Linked DNA regions of Hoeflea algicola. Each later gene encodes a partner of the first gene's protein in a complex. Links are inferred from orthologs where the notes say so. Each region holds a gene or a part of one and is shown in the gene's direction. Other genes may lie near its edges. The genes, in order: metK and groL.

Region 1 (4,590 bases):
TTCTGGTCTGGCTGCTCGATGGCGCCAGCGGGCCCGCTGATGCGGGCGTGCTCGGCCGCCTGCGTCCGGCCTTTGCTACCGGCTGGTGGTTTGGTCTGGGCTATTTCGTGGCCGGCCTCTGGTGGCTCGGCAATGCGCTTCTGGTTGAGGCCGACAGTTTCGCCTGGGCCTTGCCGTTGGCCGTGTTGGGGTTGCCGGCGTTGCTGGCGATCTTTTATGGTCTGGCCACCGCCGTGGCGCGGCTGATGTGGTCGGACGGGCTTGGCCGCATTGCCGCCCTGTCGGCCGCCTTCGGTCTGGCCGAATGGGTGCGCAGCTTTGCCCTGACCGGTTTTCCCTGGAACGCCATCGGCTACGCTGCAATGCCGGCGCCGATACTGATGCAGTCCGCCGAAATTGTTGGGCTTTATGGTATTTCCGCGCTCACAGTGTTTGTCTTTTCTGCCCCCGCATTGATTGGCACCAAGCGTGCGGCGGTGCCGGGTATCCTTCTGGCGTTATTGCTGTTTTTGGCCCATGCGGGTTATGGCTGGTGGTCGCTCCAACGCCTGGGCGGTGACCAGGCAGCCCCTCAAGAAGCGATTATCCGCATCGTCCAGCCAGCGATTGATCAGTCGGCCAAATGGGATGCGTCCGAGCGTGAGCGGATCTTTTCGCGGTTGCTGAGCCTGAGCGCCCTGGCACCACGCGAAGGTCAACTGCGGCCGACCCACATCATTTGGCCTGAAACGGCTTTGCCGTTCCTGCTGACCGAGAACCCCGGCGCCTTGTCGCGGATCGCCGATATGCTGCAGGTTGGGCAAACCCTGGTGACGGGTGCGGTGCGCCGCGAGGATGGCATCGGCGGCGCGCCTGAGCGTTATTACAACACCATCTATGCGATTGATGACGAAGGCCAGATCATCGGCTCTGCCGACAAGACCCATCTGGTTCCCTTCGGTGAGTATCTCCCGTTCGAAGCGATGTTGCGGCGCTTCGGCTTGTCGCCGGTGGCTGATTCCTTTGGCGGATTCACGGCCGCCGAGCGCCGCAGCCTGCTGGACTTGCCAGGTGGCTTGGGCGCCGTGCCGCTGATCTGTTACGAGGCGATTTTCCCCGAGCTCTCCGAATTGCCGGACGGCCGTGGTGACCTGCTACTCAACCTGACCAATGACGCCTGGTATGGGCTCACGCCTGGGCCTTATCAGCATCTCCGCCAAGCCCAATTGCGGTCCGTTGAAACACGCTTGCCGATGGTCAGGGCGGCAAACAGCGGTATTTCTGCCGCTACCGATGCTGCTGGCAACATAATTGCAAGTTTGCCGTTGGGTGATTCTGGCGTCCTCGACGTGGCTTTGCCAGCCCGCAAGGGTCAATTCTGGTCTGTAAAAAGCAGAGAATTTAATTTTGGATTGATTATCGCCACAATGATATTGTTCGCGTTGGTTGCGCGAAGAAGTAAAATATACAGCTCTGATTGACGGAAAACCCCTAAAATTGCATAGTTGTTTCCGTCAACCCACTTCCCGTAGTCGGTTTGGTGTCTGTCATTCCTGTGCATCTCGGGCGTAATGGCTGCAATCAAAGCGGGATAAATCAACCAAAGAGTCGCAGGCTCTTGTCAGGACAAGTATATGATCGAAAACAAGAAAAAGCCGAATCCAATCGACATTCACGTGGGCAGCCGGATCAGGCTCCGCCGCACAATGCTTGGCATGAGTCAGGAAAAACTTGGCGAAGCTTTGGGGATTACCTTCCAGCAAATTCAGAAATACGAGAAGGGAACGAATCGCGTCGGCGCCAGCCGATTGCAGAATATTTCCACCATTCTCAACGTGCCGGTGAGTTTCTTTTTCGAAGACGCACCGAGTGACCCGGCGACCAGTCAGCCGGGAATGGCCGAAGCCAATAGTTCCAACTACGTCGTTGATTTTCTTTCTTCTTCAGAAGGGCTTCAACTCAACAGGGCTTTCATCAAGATCGTTGATCCGAAGGTCCGCCGCAAGTTGGTTGATCTCGTCAAGGCGCTTGGTTCGGAAGCCGAGACAGACTGATCGTGCCCAAGCTGTAGTATTCGAATCGCCGTCGGGCGGCCTCCCAGGTCCGGCGGCGATTCACTAGTTTAAGACATATCAAGATATGGTTATGTCGTTCTGACCTTGTCAGAATAGCGCGTTACCACTAAACAGGCTCGACCACGCCAACATGATGGAGCCCGTAATGGAACGCTCGACTTTTCTTTTCACCAGTGAATCAGTGTCCGAAGGCCATCCCGACAAGGTGTGCGACCGTATTTCGGATGAAATCGTAGATTTGGTCTACCGCGAGGCCAAAAAGGGCGGTGTTGATCCGTGGAGCGTACGCGTTGCCTGCGAAACGCTGGCGACCACCAACAGGGTTGTCATTGCCGGCGAAGTCCGGGTACCGCCGTCACTGATCAAGAAGAACAAGGCCGGTGACGACGTCATCAACCCGGCCAAGTTCAAGTCGGCCGCACGCAGGGCCATCAAGTCGATCGGCTACGAGCAGGACGGCTTTCACTGGAAAACTGCCAAGATCGATGTGCTGCTGCATTTTCAGTCAGCCCATATCGCCCAGGGCGTCGACAACGCCTCCGACCATCAGGGTTCGGAAGGCGCCGGCGACCAGGGCATCATGTTCGGTTACGCCTGCAACGAGACCCCTGAACTGATGCCGGCGCCGATCTATTACAGCCACAAGATCCTCGAATTGCTCGCAACCGCCCGCCACAAGGGCGAAGGCGATGCAGGCAAGCTCGGCCCCGATGCAAAAAGCCAGGTGACTGTGCGTTACGTCGACGGCAAGCCCTCGGAAATCACCTCGATCGTGCTGTCCACTCAGCACCTCGACGGCAGCTGGGATTCGGCCAAGGTGCGTGAAGTTGTCGAGCCCTATATTCGCGAGGCGCTCGATGGTCTGGCAATCGCGTCTGATTGCAAGTGGTACATCAACCCGACCGGCAAGTTCGAAATCGGCGGTCCCGATGGCGACGCCGGCCTGACCGGCCGCAAGATCATCGTCGATACCTATGGTGGCGCGGCGCCCCATGGTGGCGGTGCATTCTCGGGCAAGGACACCACCAAGGTCGACCGTTCCGCAGCCTACGCCGCGCGCTATCTGGCCAAGAATGCTGTCGCTGCCGGCTTCGCCGACCGCTGCACCATCCAGCTCGCCTACGCCATTGGTGTGGCGCAACCGCTGTCGATCAACGTCAACTTCCATGACACCGGCAAGGTTTCCGAATCTGCTCTTGAAGAGGCGTTGCCCAAGGTGATGGACCTCACCCCCCGGGGTATCCGCACCCATCTCGATCTCAACAAGCCGATCTACGCCCGCACCGCAGCCTATGGCCATTTCGGCCGCAAGGCTGGCCGCGACGGTTCGTTCTCGTGGGAAAAGCTTGATCTGGTCAAGCCGCTGAAAGAAGCCCTCAAGGGCTGATATCAACGCGGTTTTGCAGGCTGTCATCGTATGACCAATTCACCACGACGCAGCCGTGCCACAGAGGCTTTCTACGGCCGCCGCAAGGGTAAAACCCTCAAGACGCCGCAAGCTGAAGCGCTTGCGGCGTTGCTGCCTTCACTCAGGCTCGACCTTGGCGTTCCGGCGCCTGCGTCCCTTGCCAGTCTCTGGCCGGTGCCCGTCACCCGGACGCGGCTTGAAATCGGCTTCGGCGGCGGCGAGCACCTGCTTCACCGGGCGCAGGAAGCGCCTGATACCGGCTTCATCGGGGTCGAACCCTTCATCAATTCGATGGCCAAGCTGCTGACCGCGATTGACGCCGAAGGTTTGTCCAATATCCGTCTGCACGACGATGACGCCACCCAGGTGCTCGACTGGCTGCCTGATGCCTGCCTCGATCACATCGATCTGCTCTATCCTGATCCCTGGCCCAAAAAGAAGCACTGGAAGCGCCGCTTCGTCTCGACGGTAAATCTTGATCGTTTCGCCCGTGTATTGAAGCCAGGCGGCGTATTCTGCTTTGCCTCCGACATCGATACTTATGTCAACTGGACACTGACCCGTCTCGCCGCCCATCCGCAGTTTGCCTGGCGTGCCAGAAAGGCCGACGACTGGCAGGCGCCATGGTCGGGTTGGCCCGGCACCCGCTATGAGGCGAAGGCCATTCGCGAGGGGCGCACCCCCTGTTATCTGGAATTCGAGCGACTGGCCTGATCCACGGCACTGCTGCCGAAAGGTTGTCTCGCCGCGCGCCGGCCATGCTCGCGATGCGATTATCCTTGCCTGCCGGGGTAAAACAGGCTAGAAGACGTTCAAATTCTTGATCGTTACGAGCAAGGGTGGGCCCGCGAGGACCCGCTCTTTTTTGTTGCCGGTCGACCAGTCAAGCCAGAAGCCGGAACCTGTCCGATGACCGACGAACCCACAACGCCCCATGAACCGAGACTGGTCACCGAGACCGGTGTCGATGCCCGCATTGCCGAGATCATCGAGCCGGTGCTCGAGGCCATGGACATGCGTCTGGTGCGGGTGCGGCTATCGGGTCAGAACGGCCTGACCCTGCAGATCATGGCCGAACGCAATGATGGCTCGATGGTGGTCGAGGACTGCGAGGCTGCCTCGCGTGCG
Region 2 (15,877 bases), 890 kb from region 1 along the record:
CACTTTGCGACGAGAAAACTCTGTCGAAAGGATGCTCGACCACGGCGTCAAACCCGAGATGGCCGAGAATGGCAGCCTTCATGGCCGCCGGCGTAATCCGGAAAACCGGCTCGTCGGGGCGAAACACCGTGCGCGGATGCGGTTCGAAAGTCAGCACGCAGGCGGAAACGCCATCAGCTTCAGCGGCCAGGGTGGCCTGTGCCAACACCGCCTGATGCCCCCGGTGGACGCCGTCGAAATTGCCGATCGCCACAACCCCGCCCTTGAATTCCGCGGGGAACCTGGAGGCATCGTAAAGCCGTTGCGCCATTGCCTGTTTCACCATGAGCGTTCAGGCCAGCCATTCCATCCAATATGCCGGGGCGACGCCTTCAGCATTGAGGAAATCCTGCAACCGGGTTTCGTTGGTAACGCGGCCATCGAGATATTCGCGGGCATGAACGCCACGGGCGATGAAGATCGCATCGATGCCGTTGTCGAGCGCACCGCGGATATCGGTGGCAACGCCGTCACCGATCGCCAGAGTCCGCCGCTTGTCGGCGGTGCCGCGCAGGGCTTCGGCCCGAGCCATCGCCTCGCGGTAAATCGGCGCGTGTGGCTTGCCGGCGATGCGAGTTTCGCCGCCGATTTCGGTATAGATGTCTGCCAGTGCGCCAGCGCAGGGCACAAGCCGGTCGCCGCGCTCGACCACGCGGTCGGGATTGGCGCAGATCAGCGGCAGGCCACGTGCCTTGAAATCCGTCAGCAGGGCGCGGTAGTCCTCGGCGCTCTCGGTCTCGTCATCGAGCAGGCCAGTGCACAAGACCGCATCGGCCGCATCCGGCTCGACCAGCGTGACGTCCAACCCTTCAACCAGGGAAATATCACGTTCAGGCCCGAGGAAATAAATTCCGCCCTGCGCGTCTGATACCAATTGCCGTGTGACGTCGCCCGAGGTGACGATGTCATCCCAGCAGGCAGGGTCGACGCCGATGGTGTCGAACTGGCGGATCACACCGGCCGCTGGCCGTGGCGAATTGGTAATCAGAATCACGGTCTGGCCACGCTCGCGCGCCGCTTTCAGGGCCTCTACCGACAGCGGGTAGGGGTTGACGCCATTGTGGATAACGCCCCATACGTCGCACAACAAGATGTCGGCGCGGTCAGTCAATTGATCGAGATCGGTGATCTTGCGTGGCATGGGCAGCGGTTCCTTTCGGGCATTGGATGTCGCCCAGCTTGCAGGCGAATACAAGACCCCGCCGGAATTTTAGCATTTGCACGGCCGAACGCAGCCTGATTGCACGCCCAACTCTTGACTCTTCCAAACCGCAGACTTATCTCGGCTTCGCTAGCACTCTCCATGAGTGAGTGCTAGCACGTAACTCGATGAGGCCCAATACGGGGTCTCAGCCGCTTCTGTCATTCGATCAAGGAATATAGACAATGGCAAAAACCACGTTCCGTCCGCTCCACGACCGCGTTGTCGTTCGTCGTGTTGAGTCCGAAGAAAAAACCAAAGGCGGGATCATCATTCCGGATACCGCCAAGGAAAAGCCGCAGGAAGGCGAAATCCTCGCCGTTGGTTCCGGCAACCGTGACGATTCCGGCAAGCTCGTGCCGCTCGACGTCAAGGCCGGCGACCGCGTGCTGTTCGGCAAATGGTCCGGCACCGAAATCAAGCTTGATGGCGAAGACCTTCTGATCATGAAGGAAAGCGACGTCATGGGTATCCTCGGCTAAGCCGAACGACCACCCACACAGATCCTATCTGCCTCAACACGATGGGCCCAGGCCCGGGAGTTAAGTTAAATGGCTGCTAAAGAAGTAAAATTCGGTCGTAACGCACGCGAGAAAATGCTCCGTGGCGTCGACATCCTCGCCGATGCGGTGAAGGTAACCTTGGGCCCCAAGGGCCGCAACGTCATCATCGACAAGTCCTTTGGCGCTCCGCGCATCACCAAGGACGGCGTGACCGTTGCCAAGGAAATCGAACTCGAAGACAAGTTCGAAAACATGGGCGCACAGATGGTGCGTGAAGTGGCGTCGAAGACCAACGACATCGCCGGCGACGGCACCACCACTGCAACCGTGCTCGCCCAGTCAATCGTCCGCGAAGGCGGCAAGGCTGTTGCTGCCGGCATGAACCCGATGGACCTCAAGCGCGGCATCGACATGGCCGTGACTGAAGTCATCGCGGACCTGCAGCGCAAGGCCACCAAGATCAAGACCTCGGCTGAAGTCGAACAGGTCGGCACGATCTCGGCCAATGGCGAAAGCCAGATCGGCAAGGACATTGCCGAAGCCATGCAGAAGGTCGGCAACGAAGGTGTCATCACCGTCGAAGAAGCCAAGACCGCTGAAAGCGAACTTGAAGTCGTTGAAGGCATGCAGTTTGACCGCGGCTACCTGTCGCCTTACTTCGTGACCAACCCAGACAAGATGTTGGCCGAACTCGAAGACGTCTACATCCTTCTTCATGAGAAGAAGCTGTCGAACCTTCAGGCCATGCTGCCTGTGCTCGAAGCTGTGGTGCAGACCTCCAAGCCGCTGCTCATCATCTCGGAAGATGTTGAAGGCGAAGCTCTTGCTACGCTCGTGGTCAACAAGCTGCGTGGCGGCCTGAAGATTGCTGCCGTCAAGGCTCCTGGCTTCGGCGATCGCCGCAAGGCAATGCTCGAAGACATCGCCATCCTGACCGGCGGTCAGGTGATATCCGAAGACATCGGCATCAAGCTCGAAAACGTGACGCTTGAAATGCTGGGTCGCGCCAAGAAGGTGTCGATCACCAAGGAAACCACCACCATCGTTGATGGCGCTGGCAAGAAGAATGAAATCGAAGGCCGGATCACACAGATCAAGGCTCAGATCGAAGAAACTTCTTCGGACTACGATCGTGAAAAGCTGCAGGAACGTCTGGCCAAGCTTGCTGGTGGCGTTGCCATCATCCGCGTCGGCGGTGCAACTGAAACGGAAGTCAAGGAACGCAAGGATCGCGTCGACGACGCGCTCAACGCTACCCGCGCTGCCGTTCAGGAAGGCATCGTTGCCGGCGGCGGCACTGCGCTGCTGCGTTCTTCCGTGAAGATCACCTCCAAGGGTGCTAATCAGGATCAGGAAGCCGGCATCAACATCGTTCGCCGTGCCCTGCAGTCGCTGGTTCGCCAGATTGCTGAAAACGCAGGCGACGAAGCTTCGATCGTGGTTGGCAAGATCCTTGAAAAGGACGAAGAAAACTGGGGTTACAATGCCCAGACGTCCGAATATGGCGACATGATTGCCATGGGCATCGTCGACCCGGTCAAGGTTGTTCGTACGGCTCTGCAGAACGCAGCTTCGGTTGCTTCGCTGCTGATCACCACCGAAGCCATGATTGCCGAAATTCCGAAGAAGGAATCGGCTGGCGGCGGCATGCCGGACATGGGCGGCATGGGCGGCATGGGCGGCATGATGTAACAGGGCGCCTGCCCCGTTACAGCTTACTGTCTAGCTTATGTACGTGTTCCACATCGCTTCAGGCCGCCAGCCGGCCTGAAGCGAAAGCACCGAAGCCGGACTCCTCACAGGACCCTGCGGCCAATGTGCAGGCACAAAATCAGGGGTGGTTTTCGAACCACCCCTTTTTGCTATCTGCGCACGAGCCGCGCGGCGCTCAAAGCAACAGCCGCAGTGCCTACGTAGGTCGGACTTGTATGTTGCGACGCAAAAATGCGATATCTGGATATGCAAATTTAGCGATGGGTTAACCAATAAATGAAAAACAGAGGATAGGATGGATCAGACGACGCAGCACCTCTCATCAACAGGATGCGTAGCCTGCGGCGACTGACTTCGAAAAGATTGGAACGCCGATCCACGGAGCAATCCGGATCTGACTGCACAGGTCGGGTCGGCAAGATCCAACATCAATTCATACCTGAGCACGCATGATGCGTCGTCAGGGATCACAGCACACAACGCAGATGCTCCATTTCACCAGGCCCGCCGGGGTGTTTCTTGTTCAAGATAACGAAAGCAGATGGCACAACGAGTTTTGGTGCGACGCCGCAGGGCTTTGTCGCACCGGATCAGGAACTCGTCTCCCATTTTTGCCGAACCGAAAGCTGGACGGCCAATCTCGCCACCGGCGCGTTTCGACTCGGGCCTGCTGCGCGGCATTACCATGGCCTCGCCGACACAGGTGATCTGGGACTTCTCAACCTGGTGCGATGCTATGATTCTGGCTCCCGGCAACATGTGCTGGGATTGTTCGAGATGGCGGCCATGCAGGCCTCATCTTTCTGCTTTTCCACAACCATCATTCATGATGGTGGTCACCTGCCGATGATGTGCATCGGCGAATCCTCGAATTTCAACGGGAATGGCGGCGGCTCCATCAATGGCCTGTTCATGTTTGCCCATTTCGTCGTCGCTTAATCTTCGGAATATTCAGCAGCACAGCAGCATGGTTATAGCCCTGATTGTTCGGGGGTAATCCGTGCATCGTGCAAATGCGCGTAATTGTGAACAATATGTCTCCACGTGTTCAGCTATCTTGTCCGCGACCAAGACTGTATGGCTCCGCAACATTCTTTCTACAGGAGACTTACATGTCGGTTAACGTTCAACTTCTGCTCGCTCGAGTCCTTTTGAGCATCATGTTCATCCTTTCCGGATGGGGCAAATTCGGTTCGGTGGAAGGCACTACCGGCTATATCGCCAGCCTCGGCCTGCCGCTCCCGGCCCTCGCCGCATGGCTGACCATCGCGCTCGAAATCTTTGGCGGACTTGCCATTCTGATCGGCTTCATGACCCGTCCGGCCGCCTGGGCGCTGGCCGCGTTCTGTGTCGCAACCGCATTCCTCGCCCATTACCAGCCGGCAGACCAGATGCAGATGATCAGCTTCATGAAAAACATCGCCATTGCCGGCGGTTTCCTGGCGCTGGCTGCGGCCGGTCCCGGCGCATGGTCGGTCGACGCACGCCGCACGGCGTAAGCAGCAAACGCCCTTATCGCCAGACTGAAAACACCCTTGACCCGGCGTTGATATGCGCCGGGTCTTTTTGCATGCATGGCAGCGTCGCTATGGGAGGCCGGTCAAGCCGGATCCGCAGAGCCACCATTGCCGACGAATTTGCGGATGGCAAACATACCCGCAGCGGCAAAGCCGATGATGACAACAATTTCCAGACTGCGAGAGGAGAAGTAGTCCTCGCCGCCAACAAGCATCATCAGCACGCCGAACATGAGTCCTGCGGCCACCAGCACCGCCAATAGAGCTGGCGTCAACTCCCCGCGCAACAACGGCGAATTAGGCGAGACAGCTGCCAGCCGCGCCAGGATAGCCAGAACGAGCATGGACACCATAAGCACCACAAAACCGATCGAAAACTCCATGGGACACCCCCAATCCAAAATCATCCCGAAGCCTGGGAACGAGGCTGAACCGGTCGTGATGAGGCTTTCTGGTGGGCGGAGCCAATCGCATGAACAAGGCGAATGCCGTTCGGATGCGAGGGACGCGTTCAGGCCGGATCTGTTCCGGATCAAGTCAATTTTGCCGCATTCTCTGAAAAATGCAAGCGGACCGCCAAGCGTCAGAATGCCGCTTGGCACTGCTCCCGACGTCTGCAATTTTCCCAGTGTGTTTCGAAAAATGCTGTTCCGAACACCCCTTTAACGCATTTCAGCCCGCAACAGCGCGGACCGCGGCAAGCAGGGCGGCCATGCGCGGGTCGCCATCATGTTCGGGCTTGCGGGCGCGCACCAGACAGGCTTCCGATTTCAGGATCACGCCATCCGACAGGATCCGCAAATGATTGGCAGTAAGCGTCGACCCGGTGGAGGTGATGTCGACGATGATGTCGGCGGCGCCCGAGGCCGGAGCCCCCTCGGTGGCGCCCAGGCTCTCGACAATCCGATAGAGCTGAATGCCGTGCCGGGTGGAGAAGAAATTCTGGGTCAGCCGCCAGTATTTGGTAGCAATCGTCAGCCGGCGGCCGTGGCGGGCGCGAAAATCGGCGGCCACATCACCAAGGTCGGCCATGCTGTCGACATCCTTCCAGATGTCGGGCACGGCAACCACCACGTCGGCATGACCGAAGCCGAGCCGGGCGCAGATCTCGACACGCTCATCCGCGCGGACAAGACTTTCGCGTACCAGGTCCTCACCGGTGACGCCCAGATCGACAGCGCCGGCGCCCAGTTCCCGGGCGATCTCGGAGGCCGAGAGGAACGCCACCTCGACATCGTCGATGCCTTCGACGCGACCGCGATAACTGCGGTCATTGCCGATCGCCGAGACAGCCAGCCCGGCGCGGGCAAAAACGGCAATGGCACCGTCCTTCATGCGGCCCTTGGACGGCAGTGCAATGGTAAGTGTCATGCGCCTGCCCTCACTTTTTCAATCCGGTCGAGCCAGAGCGAGAAGCCAACCGCGGGGATCGGTTCGCGCGCACCCAGCAGGGCCATCAACCGGTCATAGCGACCGCCACCGGCCAGCACCGGAGCTCGGTCACCGGCTGCAATCTCGAATACCAGGCCGGTATAGTAATCCAGCGGCCGACCGAAGGTTGCGCGCCAGCGAATTGCGCCAAGATCCTCGCCGCGCTCCGACAACGCCTCAAGCCGGGCGACGAAATTGCGGTGTGCAGCGGAGATGTCGAGACCGGCATCACGGGCAAACGCCGACAGCGTGTCGGCGGCACGGTCGCAGGGCACATCAAGGGCCAGGAAGGTTTTGAGCGCGTTGAGCGAGGCTTCCGACAGGCGGGTGGCGTCGAGCGCCTGCTTGTCGATCAGCCGGGCGGCAATTTCGGCGGGCGAGCGGCTGGCATTGGTCGAATAGCCGGTCGCCTGCATCACCTCTTCGATATGGGCCTGAAGGCCGGCTGCGTCGCCGCGGGCAAGAAAGCTCGCCACCGAGGCATCGGGATCAGCAGCGCTGTCAGGGTTGGCCAGCCGGGCGATCATTGCATCGAGCGCCTGCTCGTTGCCAAAGGTATGGACCAGCCGCTTCTGCCAGCCTGCAGGCAGGCCCAGGCCGGCGACCACGGCTTCGAACACCGACTGGTCGCCGAGCGTGATGGTGAGATTTTGGTTCGTGGCAAAGCGGACGACCAGCGCGCGGGCTTCGGATATGGCGCGAGCATCGGCGCGCGCCTCGTCGGGTTCGCCAAGATCCTCGACGCCGGCCTGAAAGAACTCGTTTTCGCCATCACGACGTTGGCGGAACACCTTGCCGAAATAGGAGTAGCGGCGCGGCGTGGCGACATTTTCGGCAATATGGGCGCGGCACACCGGAATGGTGAATTCCGGCCGGAGGCAGAGGCTTTCGCCGGTTTCGCTTTCGGTGAGAAAGATACGGCGGCGCAGATCCTCGCCGGCCATATCCAAAAACGGCTCGGCCGGCTGGATCACCGGAATATCGACGCGCGGCGCCTCAAGCGCGTCGAGCGCGGCGCCGAGATCATCGGCGATGGCGGGAAATCCGGCTTCGAGCATGTATTCAGCCTTTTTCCGTGGCGGAGTCGGCAGCCTGTGCTGCGAGGATCTTGCGGACCGTGGCAAGCAATTCGCCCTCATCGACCAGATGTTCGCCGGCCTTGGCTTCGCGCCATTCGGCATTGTCGGTGATGGTCTCGGCGATGCGCTTGCCCTCGATCAGGTCCTTGACGATGACCTTGCCCAATTCCTTCTCGTTGCCGCCCTGGATGATAGCAATGGGTGAGCCGCGGCGGTCGGCGTAGCGCAACTGCTTGGGGAAGTCCTTGGGATTGCCTTGGAAAAGCTCGACCGGCACGGTCGGCCCGAGCGGCTGGCATTCGGCGTCAACCGGGTTGAGGCCGGTGCGCAATTCCTGCGCCATCTTGGCATAATCGCCGAGGCGGTCGCGGTCCATGATGGTGACGAGGATCGGACCGTTGGCCGCCTCGCCCGACAGCTTGCCCAAATTCTTCAGTGCCGTCATCAGCCGCGACACGCCGATGGAAAAGCCGGTTGCCGGCACCGGCTGGCCCATGAAGCGCGAGACCAAGCCATCGTAACGGCCACCGCCGCCGACGGAGCCGAACTGAACCTTCTGACCCTTCTCGTTCGTGACATCGAACAAGAGTTCAGCCTCATAGACGGGGCCGGTATAGTATTCGAGGCCACGGACCACGGAGGGGTCAATCTTGATGCGGTTTGAATCGTAGCCGGCATTTCGAGCAATCGAGCCAATGGTTGTTAATTCCTTGATCCCTTCTTTGAACTTGGCATTGATCGAAAACACTGATCGATCAAAAAGGGGTTGGTCACTTCATCGACGCCACTGGCCATGTCGACGATTTCTGCTGCGGTGAAGACCTCCATTACAGCAGTAATCTGCTCCTCACTCAGGCACGCCCCCGGCGCAAAATCGCCCTCGCCTTCCTTACCGCCGTCCCAACGCCCCGGACCGAGCAGCAGCCTGACGCCTTCAATCCCGAACTTGTCGAGCTTGTCGATGGCGCGCAACACGGTGAGACGCTTGCCGGCATTCTCGTCGCCGCCGAGGCCAATAGCTTCCATCACGCCATCAAGCACCTTGCGGTTGTTGACGCGGATGACGTAGTCGCCGCGCGGAATGCCCAGCGCTTCCATGGTGTCGGCCATCATCATGCACATTTCAGCGTCGGCCTGGACGCCTGGCGCTCCGACGACATCGGCGTCGAACTGCATGAACTGACGGAAACGGCCGGGGCCGGGCTTTTCGTTGCGAAACACCCAGCCTGAGCGATAGGTGCGGTAGGGCAGTTGAATGTCGTTGAAATTCTCGGCGACATGCCGGGCCAGAGGTGCTGTCAGGTCATAGCGCAGCGAGAGCCACTGATCGTCATCATCCTGGAATGAAAACACGCCCTCGTTGGGCCGGTCCTGGTCGGGAAGAAATTTCCCAAGCGCGTCGGTATATTCGACAAACGGGGTTTCCACCGGCTCGAAGCCAAAGCGCTCGTAGACCAGCTTGATCTTGGCCATCATCTGATCGGTGGCGCGAATATCGGACGCCGAGCGATCGGGAAAGCCGCGCGCCAGACGGGCCTTGAGTTTCTGGGGCTTCTTTTGCTTCTTGTCGGACATGGAAAAGGGCCTGGGAAAGGAGAAACGTTTCGTTGCGCTTCTCCTAAACGACAGGCCCTTTTGCTGCAAGGCTTGGGCGATGGTCAGACTCCGACCATCGCCCAGATCGTTAGCGGTACCGGCGCCTCAATAATAGGGCGAACGGCATTCCCGGCGCGGGCCGTGATACGGCTGGAACGAATTGTCGCGCACGCGGTAGGAGCGGTATTTGGCGTCGCACCAGCGCACATGCTGCGGGTTCATGTACCCCGGCCGCACATTGTGACCGCCGCTCTCGCTGAGCGCGCCGCCAATGATGGCGCCGAGCGCAAAGGCTGCCGGCGGGAACCAGTAACCGTTGTGTTGGCGATAGCCGCGCCGGTGTTTGCGGTAGCCGCGATGGCCATTGTAATAGCCGCGGCGATGGTGGCGGCGGGCGTTGCGACGATGGTCGCGAACCTGGACCACGTCGGTATTCTGGGAGAACTGGACAGCGGGTTTTTGCGGCATTACCTGCGCGGCGGAAACCGGCATCAACGTGGCCAGACAGATTGAAGCTGATAACAGCGATTTCGTAACAATCCTGAACATTTCTCTCTCCTTACGTTTAACCCTATTGGCTTTATTCGCAGCAGACCTTTCGCTAGCAACGCCCAACGTTACCTATTGGTTCCAACCAGGAACCAGCACCCAGTCTATCACACCACGCATCGTGGTTTGCTGCAATCCACCCTCACATTTGCTGGGAGGGCGCGAACACCCAGACCGGCGAGAACGCATGATGCCGGTCGGGGATGGCTTGAGATCACCCAAGTGCACGGTGATCCTCACTATTGGTCAACCGCCAACCTTGTTGTTGCCGGAGCCGCAAACCACCCGGACCTCATAGATGTAACTGTCCCGCTGGTTGCTGGTATTTCCCAGATTCCACTTGCCGCTCTTTGCCTTGCTCTTGCGAGCGGCCACGGCGTCGAGTTCGAAATAGGCATAGGCCTTCGCCTCGCGCGGCTGGCTCAGCACCTGTCGCTTGGTCATGCCCTGTTTCATCATCTGCGCAAGGGTGTGATCGCAACTGGCCTTTGGATCGGGGTCATGCCAGGCAATCTTGTTGATCGGCAATGTCGCGTCATGGTGGATCGACACGGTGCGCTTGCTGCCGGCGCCGACATCACGGTTGGTAAAGCTCCTGCTCCAGAGATTGCCGTCGCCTTCGAAATACAAGACGCCTTTGAACGAGCCCAGTTTCATGGCGACGATGCGTTCGCCATTTGTGGCGCGGGCATAAAGCCCCAACAGAAACTTGTGGCTCTTGGTCTTGATGCCGCTGTAGCCGCCTATCTTGGCCGACACATGGATCGGCTGGACGTCGATCCCGTCCTTTTCAACCTGTACCTTCTCGATCCAGTCCCTGGCTGAGGCCTGCACCGGAAGAGCCATGCCGGTTGCGAGAACGGCGGTGGCGAGAATGGTGGATGCAATGATGCTTGTGTTGGACATATTCTTCTCGTTTCAATCTTGATCGTGGTTAATGAACCAGTGATATCGCGGCCAAGTTGAATGCCCGCTGACCAAGTCCTTCATCTTCTGTTCAGGAATAGGCACGTGACGACCTCGCGCAGGAGTGATCGCGGCCAAGCGTAATCCCGGTCGACAAGCTGTGGCAAAGCGGTGATAGGTTGCCTGTCCACCCTCCGAGGAAAGCCTCTTCCATTGCGCCTTGCTGTCATCACCGCCATCACCATGATCGCCTTTGCCGCCAACTCGGTGATCGGGCGGATGGCTATCGGATCGGGTACCGCACCGTTGATTGACCCGGCGAGTTACTCGGCGGTACGGCTGATCAGCGGCGCCGCGACACTGGCAATACTGGTGGCGCTGACCGGCAACCGCGATGGCGTCAAGCGAAGCCCTCAGCCGGGGGCGTGGACCTCCGCGTTTTTCTTGTTCCTCTATGCCGTGGCGTTTTCCTACGCCTATGCGGCGCTGGATACCGGCATCGGCGCCTTGATCCTGTTTGCCTGCGTGCAGGCGACGATGATCGGCTGGAGCCTGAAGGAAGGCGACCGGCCGGCGCTTCTGGAATGGCTCGGGTTGATTGTTGCCTTTGGTGCGTTTGTCTGGCTGGTGTCGCCCGGCCTGTCCGCGCCAGATCCGGTTGCCGCCGCGTTGATGGCGCTGTCGGGCATCGCCTGGGGTGTCTATTCGCTGCGCGGCCGGGGGCTGGGCGATCCGATCAGGTCGACAGCCGACAACTTTCTGCGTTCACTGGCCTACCTGGTGCCGTTGGCGTTGATTGTAGTTGTCGCGCGGCTGCCGTTGCATGCGGCTATGGCCGGGTTGTTGCTGGCGGCATTATCGGGCGGGGTCACTTCGGGACTGGTCTATGTGCTGTGGTACCGGGTGCTCAGGCAGATTGGCGCCACACAAGGTGCGATCGTGCAACTGACCGTGCCGGTGATTGCAACGCTTGGCGGGACGCTGTTGCTGGGCGAGAGCTGGTCGTTCAGGCTGGTGCTGTCATCGCTGCTGATCCTGGGCGGCGTTGCGCTGGCCATTGTCGCCAAGCAGCGCCGGACCTGAATTAGGTGGGCCGCGTCCTCTGCCTCTTGCGCAACTTGTAAGTCAGCGCCAGACCGATGCAATGCGACAACGCCGCGCGATCATTAGCCTCTTCACCCGACAGAACGATGGCGCGATTGCCCTCGTAGCTAAGCATGTCGGGATACAGGGTCCGGAACTCGTCAACCAGATTGGTGTGGCAGATGAACATCAGCGCCACATCGCCGTTGCCGCGCGGCTGAATCCGCACCGAACTGCCGATGTTGCGCCGCACCGGCGTGAAACTCTGCTCGCCCCATTTGCGGCTTTCCTCGAGAACGCCAATTTCGGGCGTCTTTTCTGCCACCTCGAAGATTAACGCGCACAGCTCGTCCGCCGTCACTTTGGTCGCTCCAGCGCGTTGCGCATGGCCTCGACTTCGGCGCGCCGGCAGCAGCCTTCGAGGTGATCGTTGACCAGCCCCATCGCCTGCATGAAGGCATAGACCGTTGTCGGGCCGACAAAGCTCCAGCCGCGCTTCTTGAGATCCTTGGAGATCCGGGTCGAGACCGCCGTGGTCGGGTTGGCGCTCAGCGTGGCATGGTCGACAATTGCCGGCCGCTCCGCGGGGCCTGGTTCATGGCTCCAGAAATAGGCGGCGAGCGAGCCAAATTCATCGACCATCTCGATCGCGCGGCTGGCATTGTTGATGGTCGAGACGATCTTGCCGCGATGGCGGATGATGCCCTTGTCGGCCACCAGCCTTTCGATATCAGCGTCGCCAAAGCGGGCGACTTCACGAAAATCGAAACCGGCGAAAGCAGCCCGGAAATTCTCGCGCTTGCGCAGGATGGTCAGCCACGACAGGCCGGCCTGAAAACCCTCGAGGCAGATCTTTTCAAACAGCCTGGTGTCATCGGTGACCGGCTTGCCCCATTCCTCGTCATGATAGGCAAGATAGTCTGGCAGGTCGCCCGGCCAGAAGCAGCGCGTGCGCCCGTCCGCTCCGGTAATCAGGCCGTTTTGATGCGCCATGGGCTCGCTCTTCATCATGGTTAACCGGGATTCGGGGCCATTTAAGCTGCCGTTCACCGCGTTTGGCAAGCCGGCGATAACCCTAAGCCAAGGTATCCACCATAACCGGCCTTTTATCGACCCGGATTCATCAATTGATTGCATCAAACCCGCAGCATGGAAACTGAAACAAAGCCTCCGGTCGAGCCCGGAAGGTGGCGTTGGGTCAAAATCAGACGAAAGGTAAAGGGTCCGTCCGATGAAAAAATGTGCCTTCCTGCTCCTGTCAGGCGCGGCGTTGAGCCTCGCCTCCTTCACCGCTCCGGCATATGCCGGCGACCGCTACGGGCAACGCCCGCCGGTAGTTCTCAGCCCCGATCTGTCAGCCCCATGGGTGATGCAGCTTGGTGGCCAGGCCGCACCGCGCGGCGGCGTGGTCTACCGCACCAAACCGCGCGGAAACCGCGCGCTTGTCGCCCAACCGCGCACGCACAGGGCCGAACCGCGCCGGGTTACCAACGTGGCGCTGGCCGCACCGCGGATCAAACCCAAGCCAGCAAGCCAGTTCGATCCGAAGTTTCTGCCGCAAACAGTTAGCTATGATGGCAATCAGAAGCCCGGTACCATCATCATCGATACCAACCAGCGCTTTCTCTATTACGTCATGGGCAATGGACAGGCGCGGCGCTATGGCGTCGGCGTCGGCAAGGAAGGCTTTGGCTGGAGCGGCACCGAGAAAATCAGCCGCAAGGCGGAATGGCCAAGCTGGCGGCCGCCGGCAGAGATGATCAAGCGGGTGCGCGAAAAGGAAGGCCGGATCCTTCCCGTGCACATGCAGGGGGACCTGAAAACCCGCTCGGCGCGCGGGCGCTCTATCTCGGCTCGACGCTCTACCGGATTCACGGCACCAACCAGCCATGGACCATCGGCCGGGCGGTTTCGTCAGGCTGTATTCGCATGCGCAACGAGGATGTCACCGATCTTTACGAGCGCGCCCAGGTCGGCGCCAAGGTAATCGTGATGTAACTTTCGGCCACAATCTGGCCTTGTTGCAGACCCGGCCCGGGATCATCCCGGTGCCGGGTTTTTGCTGTACGGCCTAGCCGCCGCTCTCAACATAACCCCGAAATTATACTGCAGCGGCGGTTGATCACGACTCAATCGATGATACTTTCTGACGAAGGGGTTGAAGCAACAAAGAGGGATTGTCATGATTTCAGCACGCATACCGAGCCGTTTCACCATGATTGCCGCAGCCGCTGTGGCGCTGCTATTGGCGCCAGCCTTGCCGTCCGCCTCGGCGATGCCGCGTGGCGGTCCGGCGAGTGTTGAAACCAGCCTGCCGGTGATTACCGTTGCGCAATTGAAAAAGCCCGCTTCGAAATACTGGCGCAAGAAGGTCCGGCTTCAGACCACCGAGAAACCCGGCACAATCATCATCAATACCAACACCAAATATCTCTATTATGTCGAGGGCAACAACCGCGCCACCCGCTATGGCGTGGGCGTCGGCCGCGAGGGGTTCGGCTGGTCAGGCACCGTCAAGATCGGCCGCAAGGCGGAGTGGCCGGACTGGCGCCCGCCGGCAACCATGATCGCCCGTGAACGCCGGAAAGGCCGCCACATTCCGTCCTACGTGAAAGGCGGGCCGAACAACCCGCTCGGCGCCCGGGCACTGTATCTCTACAAGGGCGGCCGCGACACCATCTTCCGGGTGCACGGCACCAACCAGCCCTGGACCATCGGCCAGAACATGTCATCGGGCTGCATCCGCATGATGAACCAGGATGTGGAGCATCTTTACGGCCGTGCCGGCGTCGGCTCCAAGGTGATCGTCATCGGTCCCAATGGCAAAGGTGCCGAGAAACTCTACAGCGACCGCGGAATGGATTTCTTCGGCTCGCTGTTTGGCGGCTAAAGGCCGAGTGCCAACACTGAATATCTCAACAGGCGGTGCATACATGCGCCGCCTGTTGTCGTTGAGAGTGCTGGGAAAATTGGGGCTATTCTGCCGCCTGAACCGCTTCAGCTTCCGTTTCAGGCAGATCGGCGGGCCGGTCGCCGCCATACACCCAGTCCAGCAGCTCCACCGTGTGGATGACCGGAATTCCGGTGCCGCCAGCGATCTGGGTGATGCAGCCGATGTTGCCCGCAGCAATCAGATCAGGCCGGGTGCGTTCGATATTCTTGACCTTGCGATCACGCAGGGTGCGGGCGATCTCCGGCTGCATGATGTTGTAAGTGCCAGCCGATCCGCAGCACAGGTGCCCCTCGGGCGGGTCCTTGACGACAAAACCCGCAGCCTTGAGCAGCGCCTTGGGTTGCACGGTTATTTTCTGGCCGTGCTGCATCGAGCAGGCTGAATGATAAGTGACCACCAGACCGGCGCCATTGACCGGCTCGGGCATGTCAAGCGTGGCGAGATATTCGGTGATGTCGCGGGCCAGCGCCGAGACCCGCGCGGCCTTGTCAGCATAGGCGGGATCAAGACGCAGCATGTGGCCATAATCCTTGATCGTGGTGCCACATCCCGACGCGGTGATGATGATGGCGTCGAGCCCGCCATTGTCGATCTGGCGGGTCCAGGCATCGACATTGCGCCGTGCCGCCGACAACGCATCGTCCTCGCGACCCATGTGGTGAACCAACGCGCCGCAACAGCCCTCGCCTTCCGGCACCACGACCTCGACGCCGATTCGGTTGAGCAATCTGATTGTCGCTTCATTGATGCCTGGCTTGAGCACCGGCTGGGCGCAGCCGGTGAGGATGGCGACACGGCCACGCTTGTTGCCCTTAGCCGCGTGGGCGCCGGGTTCAGCGAAACCGGACTTGCCCGGGATCGCCGCCGGCACAAGCTCCAGCATCGCCGCCAGCGGCTTCATGCCCGGCAGCGCCCGGAACAACGGTGCAAAAGGCCGGCCGAGCCGGGCTGCGTAAAGCGAAGCCCGGAACCGCGCCGGATACGGCAGCACCATGGCCAGCAGCCCACGAATGATCCGATCGGGCAGCGGCCGCTTGTAGGTCTTTTCAATATAGGCGCGGGCATGATCGATCAGGTGCATATAGTCGACGCCTGAAGGACAGGTGGTCACACAGGCCAGGCACGACAGGCAGCGGTCGATATGGGTAACCACCTGCTTGTCGGCGGGCCGGTCGTTTTCCAGCATGTCCTTGATCAGGTAGATCCGGCCACGCGGGCTGTCGAGTTCATTGCCAAGCGTGACATAGGTTGGGCAGGTGGCGGTGCAAAAGCCGCAATGGACGCATTTACGCAGAATCTTTTCGGAT

Evidence for each region.
Region 2: the proteins of metK (region 1) and groL are in contact, whole or in part, in a cryo-EM structure (PDB 8P4O), measured with the Escherichia coli proteins. The link is inferred for Hoeflea algicola from one-to-one orthologs.

The regions. Positions count from the first base shown.
Region 1 is NZ_JAOVZR010000001.1:3,602,151-3,606,740, forward strand. What follows is about bases 1,456-4,320. They hold metK (methionine adenosyltransferase), read left to right. Parts: upstream 1,456-2,199; coding sequence 2,200-3,441; downstream 3,442-4,320. Other genes in these bases: lnt (apolipoprotein N-acyltransferase), read left to right, coding at 1,456-1,460; OEG84_RS17560 (helix-turn-helix domain-containing protein), read left to right, coding at 1,614-2,033; trmB (tRNA (guanosine(46)-N7)-methyltransferase TrmB), read left to right, coding at 3,472-4,176. In the rest of the region: more of lnt, read left to right, coding at 1-1,455; ribosome maturation factor RimP, read left to right, coding at 4,372-4,590. UniProt on the Escherichia coli protein: Catalyzes the formation of S-adenosylmethionine (AdoMet) from methionine and ATP.
Region 2 is NZ_JAOVZR010000001.1:4,478,712-4,494,588, reverse strand. What follows is about bases 1,274-4,113. They hold groL (chaperonin GroEL), read left to right. Parts: upstream 1,274-1,791; coding sequence 1,792-3,435; downstream 3,436-4,113. Other genes in these bases: OEG84_RS21775 (hypothetical protein), read left to right, coding at 3,976-4,113; groES (co-chaperone GroES), read left to right, coding at 1,426-1,722. Outside these bases: OEG84_RS21795 (bifunctional riboflavin kinase/FAD synthetase), read right to left, coding at 1-325; OEG84_RS21790 (TIGR01459 family HAD-type hydrolase), read right to left, coding at 332-1,180; more of OEG84_RS21775, read left to right, coding at 4,114-4,395; OEG84_RS21770 (DoxX family protein), read left to right, coding at 4,569-4,955; OEG84_RS21765 (hypothetical protein), read right to left, coding at 5,057-5,356; hisG (ATP phosphoribosyltransferase), read right to left, coding at 5,646-6,344; OEG84_RS21755 (ATP phosphoribosyltransferase regulatory subunit), read right to left, coding at 6,341-7,462; OEG84_RS21745 (BA14K family protein), read right to left, coding at 9,185-9,628; OEG84_RS21740 (hypothetical protein), read right to left, coding at 9,875-10,534; OEG84_RS21735 (DMT family transporter), read left to right, coding at 10,748-11,617; OEG84_RS21730 (DUF1801 domain-containing protein), read right to left, coding at 11,619-11,978; OEG84_RS21725 (DNA-3-methyladenine glycosylase I), read right to left, coding at 11,975-12,610; OEG84_RS21715 (L,D-transpeptidase), read left to right, coding at 13,800-14,507; glycolate oxidase subunit GlcF, read right to left, coding at 14,593-15,877.